DNA from 2 places in the Brevibacillus humidisoli genome. Region 1 is predicted to be linked to the other one. Evidence: a T-box and tRNA genes for the amino acid it is inferred to sense, from the RefSeq annotation. Region 1 holds a T-box; the other holds one or more tRNA genes.
The links. A T-box is a leader RNA that pairs with one kind of tRNA and senses whether it is charged. The one in region 1 lies ahead of trpS (tryptophan--tRNA ligase), so its partner is inferred to be a tRNA-Trp.
Positions count from the first base shown of each region.

Region 2: it has a tRNA-Trp gene. The T-box ahead of trpS (tryptophan--tRNA ligase) is inferred to sense a tRNA for this amino acid. The anticodon was not compared.

Region 1 covers NZ_CP087263.1:3,236,806-3,241,209, forward strand. The annotation lists gene LOK74_RS15910 (hypothetical protein) at 1-782, opposite strand, end outside; gene trpS (tryptophan--tRNA ligase) at 1,240-2,232, opposite strand; T-box leader at 2,362-2,607, opposite strand; gene LOK74_RS15920 (MerR family transcriptional regulator) at 2,807-3,223, shown strand; gene LOK74_RS15925 (zinc metallopeptidase) at 3,260-3,940, shown strand; partial or broken gene LOK74_RS15930 (GNAT family N-acetyltransferase) at 4,083-4,179, shown strand; gene nagB (glucosamine-6-phosphate deaminase) at 4,187-4,404, opposite strand, start outside.
Region 2 covers NZ_CP087263.1:343,338-347,741, reverse strand. The annotation lists partial or broken gene LOK74_RS01830 (IS3 family transposase) at 424-1,615, shown strand; tRNA gene LOK74_RS01825 (tRNA-Leu) at 1,680-1,766, opposite strand; tRNA gene LOK74_RS01820 (tRNA-Cys) at 1,792-1,866, opposite strand; tRNA gene LOK74_RS01815 (tRNA-Gly) at 1,878-1,953, opposite strand; tRNA gene LOK74_RS01810 (tRNA-Gln) at 1,960-2,034, opposite strand; tRNA gene LOK74_RS01805 (tRNA-His) at 2,057-2,132, opposite strand; tRNA gene LOK74_RS01800 (tRNA-Trp) at 2,162-2,235, opposite strand; tRNA gene LOK74_RS01795 (tRNA-Phe) at 2,247-2,322, opposite strand; tRNA gene LOK74_RS01790 (tRNA-Asp) at 2,338-2,414, opposite strand; tRNA gene LOK74_RS01785 (tRNA-Met) at 2,505-2,581, opposite strand; tRNA gene LOK74_RS01780 (tRNA-Val) at 2,609-2,684, opposite strand; tRNA gene LOK74_RS01775 (tRNA-Glu) at 2,756-2,832, opposite strand; tRNA gene LOK74_RS01770 (tRNA-Ser) at 2,840-2,932, opposite strand; tRNA gene LOK74_RS01765 (tRNA-Asn) at 2,941-3,015, opposite strand; rRNA gene LOK74_RS01760 (23S ribosomal RNA) at 3,109-4,404, opposite strand, start outside.

The DNA of each region.
Region 1 (4,404 bases):
AGTTCTGCTTTGGCTTGCTCCAGTTCTGCCTTTTGAGCCTCGGCAATATGTTCGGATTGAGCGATTGCATCCAATGCTTCCGGCAACACATTATTGGCGATCAGCTTCACAAACGGAATGAAGTTGTCATTGTTCACCTGCAGCTTCACTACGTGCTCCGCTTCGATTCCTTCCGGCAGTTTGGCTTCCTCTTTGCTCACTTCGACGAAATAGTCATCGCCTACATGCTTGTAGAAAATGTCGGAAATCTTTTTCGACAGTTCTTGCTGAGCTTTCAAGTCTTCAGCCGGATTAAACGGTTGTTGAGACAGTTCGCTCAGCTCTTTGTAATCAATCTCCAGGTATTTGCCTTGGAGTTGTGCCAATTCGGGAACCATGTCGATTGCCGGGATCTTGATCCACATTTTTTCTTTGTTCATGATGATCGGGACATTGAAGTTCATCGACATTCCCTGCAGTGCAATCTTGGCATCCAACTGCAGTTCTGTTTGCATCGGATCTACTTGGGTGGTACCTTTAAACGTCAACTCCGACTTTTCCAGAGCGTCCAGCACCATCTTGATCTGAGCCGCTTCCGGACTGTTCTCGAACTCTTCTCCTTCGAGGTTGGCCCGGAACTTCAACGCTCCTTCAAAACTGTAGGAGTTTAGCGTCAGTTGGTTGTTGTACGCATCCTGCAATACTTGTTTCGCGCTCTTCTTTTCTCCACACCCGGTTACAAAAACCGCTAGCATAGTAAGAATGGAGAGCATGATGAGCAATACTCTTTTTTTGGACAGCATGGTTGTTCCTCCCCCAGATTTTGTCACACTTTCCCATTATAACGTCGGATTCGACAAATGGAATCGAAAAATGATCGCTCCTCCAAAAACGGGAAAATATTTCTATTTTTTCATTCAATCGGATGAGACAAAAGAACTATATCTCAAGTATGGCACACCGTCAAGTAACATTCCTTCCCATCGTATTCAGGGATGACCACTCGATCCGGAAAGTGCAGGTTGATACCCAGTCGCCATTGCCTTTGTCTGCTTCACCGTCATCGTGAAAAGATGATCACCACGACAGTGCCGAGTGCCGTCAGTGATGGGAGCGATCCCATCCTTTTCTACGTTTATCGCGTCGTAAGGTTACAAACAAATCGGAGAAAAAAATGTCTTGGAGACGAAACCGCCGCTGCCCGAATCAACGATTGGACATTGCTTGTATTGGACATTGCCCGTGCAGCCAACGGACGAGCTAAAACGATTTCCTGGATAATCCCATCACTTGCTCCACCTCAAGCAGCTTGCGATTGGCCGCCTCGTTAGCCCTGGCTGCACCCTGATCGAGGATCTGGTCCAATTCCTGCGAATCTATCAACTCGTGGTATCGCTGCTGCAGTGGCGCCAGAGCCTGTACCACCAGCTCGGCCAGATCCGATTTCAAGCTGCCGTACCCTTTTCCGCTGTACTCCTGTTCAATCTGCTCCAGCGCTTTTCCACTGAGAGACGAATAGATGCTGAGCAGATTGGAGATGCCCGGCTTTTGCTCCCGGTCATAGCGGATGATGTTGTCCGAATCAGTCTGTGCCCGCTTGATCTTTTTGACAATAGTATCCGGTTCGTCCAGCAGCCCGATATACCCGCCCGGATTGGGATCAGATTTGCTCATTTTTTTGGTCGGCTCCTGCAGCGACATGATCCGCGCTCCTGATCTGGGTATACGAATCTCCGGCACCTGAAACAGCGGACCATACCGTCGGTTGAAGCGTTCAGCCAGGTCCCTGGTCAATTCCAGGTGCTGCTTTTGATCATCGCCAACCGGTACAAAATCGGTATCATACAGCAAGATATCGGCGGTCATCAATGGCGGGTAGACCAGCAGGCCGCCGGGGATTGCTTCACCTCGCCCCTGTGATTTGTCCTTGTATTGCGTCATTCGTTCCAGTTCACCTACATAAGCGGTGCACATCATGATCCAACCCAGCTTGGCGTGTGCAGGCACCTCAGACTGGACAAACAGCGTCACCTGCTGCGGATCGAGACCCGCGGCCAGGTAGAGTGCGGCCAGCCTGCGTATGTTTTGCCGCAACTGCGCCGGTTCCTGCGGCACCGTGATCGCGTGCTGGTTGACGATACAGAAATAGCAGCGGTAATCCTGCTGCAGTTCCACGAACTGTTTGAGGGCACCTAGATAATTGCCCAGTGTGATGATGCCGCTCGGTTGAATGCCCGAAAAAATGGTTTTCATCCTTTTCCCTCCTGTGTTTTGCTACCCCTTTGACTACAGTCAGTGGTTCCCGGCACACGCTAACGCGTACGGCAATTCGGCCGGAAACCGGTCGACTGCAAAGCAAAAAAGCCCATCCATCCCTGTCGATGCAGGGACGAATGGACCGCGGTACCACCCTGATTACTTTGGCACAAAGCCAAAATCACTCTGCCGTGCAAACCTTCTACACGGTGTCCGTGGTAACGTCTGGACGGGACGCCAAAGCCTACTTCCTGACGGGTTCGGTCTGGAGCTCGGAAGTCCATTCAACATGCATTCCGCACCGGTTCTCACCTACCCACCGGCTCTCTGCAGCTTCCTGTCATGTCTACTCTTCTTCCTCATTGCCGAAAACTATCGTTATCGCTTCCTGTCATTTTTATAACAGTATACCTACCGTTTTCTCTCTGTCAAGTGAGACGAGAGGCCGTCCCGTCCCATCCCAGTCACATCCCAGCCTGGACCGTAACCGTTCCATCTGCCTATCAGCACACCACAACGTTTGACTGTACGGTTTTCTGCCGAGTATAATAAGGATAAGGAGGCAGATAGCGTGGGACGACAGTATCGCATTGGAGAGTTGGCCCGAGAGATGGGCGTTTCAAAACGAACAATTGATTATTACACGCAGCTTGGGCTGCTGCAACCAGAACGCTCGGAGTCCAACTATCGCTACTACACTGACCGGAGCGTCGAAAGGCTCAAGCTGATTCAACAGTTAAAAAGAGAAAAGCTAACCCTCGAGGAGATTCGGGATCGGTTGGCACTGCTGGAACGACTGGATCCTTCCCATGTTCCGGAGAAAATCCACGAGTTGCACCACCAAATCTGCCACCTTGAAAACAACTTGCTGGAAGTAAAGGAGCTGCTCGGTCGGCTGGACAGCAGTCAGCGTCGTATCTTGGCCAACCAGCTCTCCGTTCCCTGCTTTTCGCTCTACCATACACTGGCGATGATCCTAGGACTATAACCGAACACAAACACGAGAGAATAGGAGTGGTGTGTGATGTTGTTTCATCCGATGGACTTTCTCATTTTTATCGCATTTGGTCTGTCGTTGTGGGCGCAGTTTCGGGTAAAAGGGACGTTTGCCCGCTTTGCCGATACCGCAGCTTCCTCCGGCATGACAGGAGCGGAAGCCGCGCGCCGGATGCTCGATGCCAATGGCCTGTCCCACATCCCGGTGGAGCACGTGCCGGGCATGTTGACCGATCACTACGATCCGCTGTCTAAAGTCGTCCGCTTGTCCGATCGCGTCTACTTTGAGAACTCCATCTCCGCGATTTCGGTCGCCTGTCACGAAGTGGGGCATGCCATCCAACATAAAGCGGCCTATCCGATGCTGGTGGCCCGCCACTACATCTTTCCGGTGGTCAACCTGACTTCCGGAGTAGCGCCGCTGCTGTTATTGGCCGGTATTTTCATGGGATTGAGCGGACTGACCCTGCTGGGGATCATCTTCTTCAGCGTGGCGGTCACTTTTCAATTGATTACCCTGCCGGTTGAGTTTAATGCCAGCAGCAGGGCCAAACGCCTCATGACGGAAATGGGCTTTATCAACGGCGCAGCTGAACAAGCGGGCGTGAGCAAGGTGCTGAATGCCGCCGCTTTGACGTACGTGGCCGCCGCACTGGTCTCGCTGTTGGAACTGCTCAAGTTCATCATGATTTTCCGCAGTGAAGAATAACCCCATCGGAAAAGAGGGGCAATCGGCCAGCAGGATAATGGGTTTTGTTCCAAGGTAGAAAACATCTCAAAAACATGTGAATGGCGTGCAAACTGACAACAGTTTTGACACGCCATTTTTCTTGTTATGTAATTGGACGTGAGCAATTCGCTGTTATGAGCGCTGCGGCTTCAAAAAGATGAAGCTGCTGCCTAAACACGAGATGCACGAAGGTGAGTTAAAAGATTGTTGGCTATCCGTTTTCCATCAGCAGCCCAGCGGCTGGCCCACATCTGCGAGCAGCTTGGCTGCCGCCCGATCAGCGAGCACCGTCACATTTGGATGGAGTTGGAGATACGAGGCGGGCAGGCCGTTCTCCACCTTTCCGCAAACCATCCGATACAGTGCCTCTGCCTTTGCCTCGCCGGACGCCAGCAGCAGGATCTTCCTGCTGTTCTGCATAATCGTGCGAATGCCCATCGTGA
Region 2 (4,404 bases), 2.0 Mb from region 1:
AGTACAGTCTCCTCTCCCTCTGTTCATCAACGCGTTTGCTGACAGATTCCGTTCTCTCCTCTCTAGATCAATACTCTTCCTATCCTTATACGAATCCGTCAAGCTTACTTGATATTGTATTGCGAGTTCACACAGGTATAAACATCCAATCAGCTAGAATATATCAGGCCAATTTTTTACCTGATTCCAGATTAAAAGGCGTACATACTGTGCAGTTAGGATCAAACGGCGTTAGCGAAGTTATGCGTTCAAGGTATGTGAAGGGCCACCCGTCATCTGGTGGCCCTTGAAGAGTAGTGCGCTGACAAAAACAAAAAAAAGCCCCATAGTGTGATATTTGATATTATCCCCTTTGAGTAGACAGTGTAAAAAAGCCCCCCACCTGGCGGTGGGTGTTACACTATCCTCGGAGGGGATTTTCGTATGGCTAAAAAAGGACAAATATTCCAACGGTACACGGAGGAATTTAAACAGAAAGCTATTACTCTGTATGAACAAACAGGAATGAGCTTCGAAGCGGTTGCCAAAGAATTAGGAGTGCCTAGTTGTACCCAGATCAAGAATTGGGTTAGGAAACACCGTAACGGAGAAGGATTGAAGGATAGAAGAGGTACAGCATCTAAAAGTAATCATCAATTTATAGGGCGTCCGCGCACTAGATTCGCTACTGTGGAGGAAGAAAGGGACTATTTGAAAGCGCAGGTTGAATACTTAAAAAAGCGCTATCCAAATCTACACGGGGAGGGTGGGTTTCAAAAGTAGCACGCTATGGGGTTATTGATCAGTTGACAACGAAGTATCCTGTTACTTGGTTAGTCGATATCGCCAAAGTTTCTCGCGCTGGTTACTACAAGTGGAAAAATAGACAAGAAGCACGGGCTGCAAGGCAACAACATAATCAACTCATTAAGGAACATCTGCTGGCGATACATAAAATACATGCTTATTTCGGCTATCCAAGAATGCAGATTGCATTAAAAAAGAAAGGGTTTCATGTAAATCACAAACGAGAGTATCGTCTGATGAAGGAAATGAATCTTCAGTCGGTTATTCGTAAGAAACGCCGCTTCTTTGGTCGAACAGCATCAGTTGTTAACCCGAACAGGCTTAACCGAGAGTTTAAAGCAGAAAAGCCAAATCAATTGTATGTGACAGATATTACGTTCATTGCCTTGCAAAGTCGCTTTTATTACCTTTCGGTAATTCAAGACCTCTATAACAACGAAGTTGTTGCCTGGCAGCTCTCTCAACGGAATGATTTAAGACTTGTTATAGATACGGTCGAGGAACTAAGCAAAAAAAGAGACGTGCAGGAAGCAGTCCTGCATTCTGATCAGGGCTTCCAGTACACGTCTAAGCAGTACAATGCACGAATAAAGGATCTAGGCATGAAAGGCAGCCACTCTCGCAAAGGAAACTGCCTTGATAATGCCCCCATTGAGTCCTTTTTTTCGCATCTCAAAACAGAAACATTGTACTTTTCTGAGTGTAAAACAGAAGAAGAGCTCTTACAAGCGATTAAAAAATACATTTGGTTTTATAACCATGAGCGTTTCCAAAAAAAAAATTGAACCAGTGTGCTCCGGTTGAGTACCGTAACACACTGGTTGCCTAGGCTTTTTTAGAGCTGTCTACTTGACAGGGGTAAGTCCATCTATGGGGCTTTTTTGTATGTAGTGTGGTGCCGGTGAAGGGACTCGAACCCCCACTCCCTTGCGAGAACTTGATTTTGAGTCAAGCGCGTCTGCCAGTTCCGCCACACCGGCATAGTAAAGAAAGATATCTATCGTATGGAGGAGGTACCCGGATTCGAACCGGGGGATAAGGGTTTTGCAGACCCGTGCCTTACCACTTGGCTATACCTCCAGAAATGCAAATGGAGCGGACAACGGGGCTCGAACCCGCGGCCTTCGCCTTGGCAAGGCGACGCTCTACCAGCTGAGCTATGTCCGCAGCACATGGCTGGGGCGCCTGGATTCGAACCAGGGCATGACGGAGTCAAAGTCCGTTGCCTTACCGCTTGGCTACGCCCCAACGCGAATTTAATTGTGAAAAATGGGGCGATCGATGGGATTCGAACCCACGAGTGCCGGAGCCACAATCCGGTGCGTTAACCCCTTCGCCACGACCGCCATATTTGTCTCCATGTGTTGTGCATAGTTGGCAGGGGCAGTAGGAATCGAACCCACACCGAAGGTTTTGGAGACCTTTGTTCTACCGTTAAACTATGCCCCTACAGAAGAAAATGGTGGTTCGGGACGGAATCGAACCGCCGACACGAGGATTTTCAGTCCTCTGCTCTACCGACTGAGCTACCGAACCAAACGCGAATGAAAATGGCGGAGCTGACGGGACTCGAACCCGCGACCTCCGGTGTGACAGACCGGCGTGAACTCCAACTTCACCACAGCTCCATGAATATGATTATATTTTAGGTGCACCCAGAGGGTACCACTATCTCACCTTAACATTGAAGTATATTCGACGTAGTAAAGGTGATATTTTGGTTGCGGGGGCAGGATTTGAACCTGCGACCTTCGGGTTATGAGCCCGACGAGCTACCGAACTGCTCCACCCCGCGACGGTATGAGTATTCGTTTCGAACGAATGGTGGAGGCTGACGGGATCGAACCGCCGACCCTCTGCTTGTAAGGCAGATGCTCTCCCAGCTGAGCTAAGCCTCCATATAAGACCCCACAAAGACATTATGCTTCAAAATAAGCTCCGATTCCTTTGTGGGGAGACAAATCAAATATGGTGACCCGTAGGGGATTCGAACCCCTGCATGACAGCGTGAAAGGCTGCTGTGTTAAACCGCTTCACCAACGGGCCATCAAAATGGCGGATGGAGTGGGATTTGAACCCACGAGACGAGTTATCCCCGTCTACACGATTTCCAATCGTGCTCCTTCGGCCTCTCGGACATCCATCCGCATAGAGTGGCTCCTCAGGACGGACTCGAACCGCCAACCTACCGGTTAACAGCCGGTTGCTCCACCATTGAGCTACTGAGGAACAGTATGAGGTGCCACGAGCAGGCGATGATGCCTGTGCCAGTCACACCTTCAAAACCGGATAACGGAATGTATAGAACAAGGAAAAGAAAGTGTGGATAAGTCCTCGACCGATTAGTATTCGTCAGCTCCACGCGTTGCCGCGCTTCCACATCGAACCTATCAACCTCATCGTCTCTGAGGGGTCTTACCAGCTTGCGCTGTGGGAAGTCTCATCTTGGAGGGGGCTTCACGCTTAGATGCTTTCAGCGCTTATCCCGTCCGCACATAGCTACCCAGCTGTGCCACTGGCGTGACAACTGGTGCACCAGCGGTGCGTCCATCCCGGTCCTCTCGTACTAAGGACAGCTCTCCTCAAACTTCCTGCGCCCGCGACAGATAGGGACCGAACTGTCTCACGACGTTCTGAACCCAGCTCGCGTACCGCTTTAATGGGCGAACAGCCCAACCCTTGGGACCTACTACAGCCCCAGGATGCGATGAGCCGACATCGAGGTGCCAAACCTCCCCGTCGATGTGGACTCTTGGGGGAGATAAGCCTGTTATCCCCAGGGTAGCTTTTATCCGTTGAGCGATGGCCCTTCCATGCGGAACCACCGGATCACTAAGCCCGACTTTCGTCCCTGCTCGACTTGTAGGTCTCGCAGTCAAGCTCCCTTGTGCCTTTACACTCTACGAATGATTTCCAACCATTCTGAGGGAACCTTTGGGCGCCTCCGTTACCTTTTGGGAGGCGACCGCCCCAGTCAAACTGCCCACCTGGCATGGTCCTCGCACCCGATCAGGGTGCCGAGTTAGAAACTCCGTACATCAAGGGTGGTATCCCAACGGCGCCTCCCCCGATGCTGGCGCACCGGATTCTCAGGCTCCCACCTATGCTGTACATGATGCACAAAGTTCCAATACCAGGCTACAGTAAAGCTCCATGGGGTCTTTCCGTCTTGTCGCGGGTAACCTGCATCTTCACAGGTATTATGATTTCACCGGGTCTCTTGCCGAGACAGCGCCCAAGTCGTTACGCCTTTCGTGCGGGTCGGAACTTACCCGACAAGGAATTTCGCTACCTTAGGACCGTTATAGTTACGGCCGCCGTTTACTGGGGCTTCGGTTCAAAGCTTCGCTTCTACCCACCGAACACAAGCTTACGCTCGCGTTCGGCGGGGCCCAGAAGCTAACTCATCCCCTTAACCTTCCAGCACCGGGCAGGCGTCAGCCCCTATACTTCGCCTTGCGGCTTCGCAGAGACCTGTGTTTTTGCTAAACAGTCGCTTGGGCCTTTTCACTGCGGCCCCCTCGGGCTCAGCCCACCTGACACAAGCTTACGCTCGTGTCAGGCGGGGACCCTCACCCTACCGGGGCGCCCCTTCTCCCGAAGTTACGGGGCCATTTT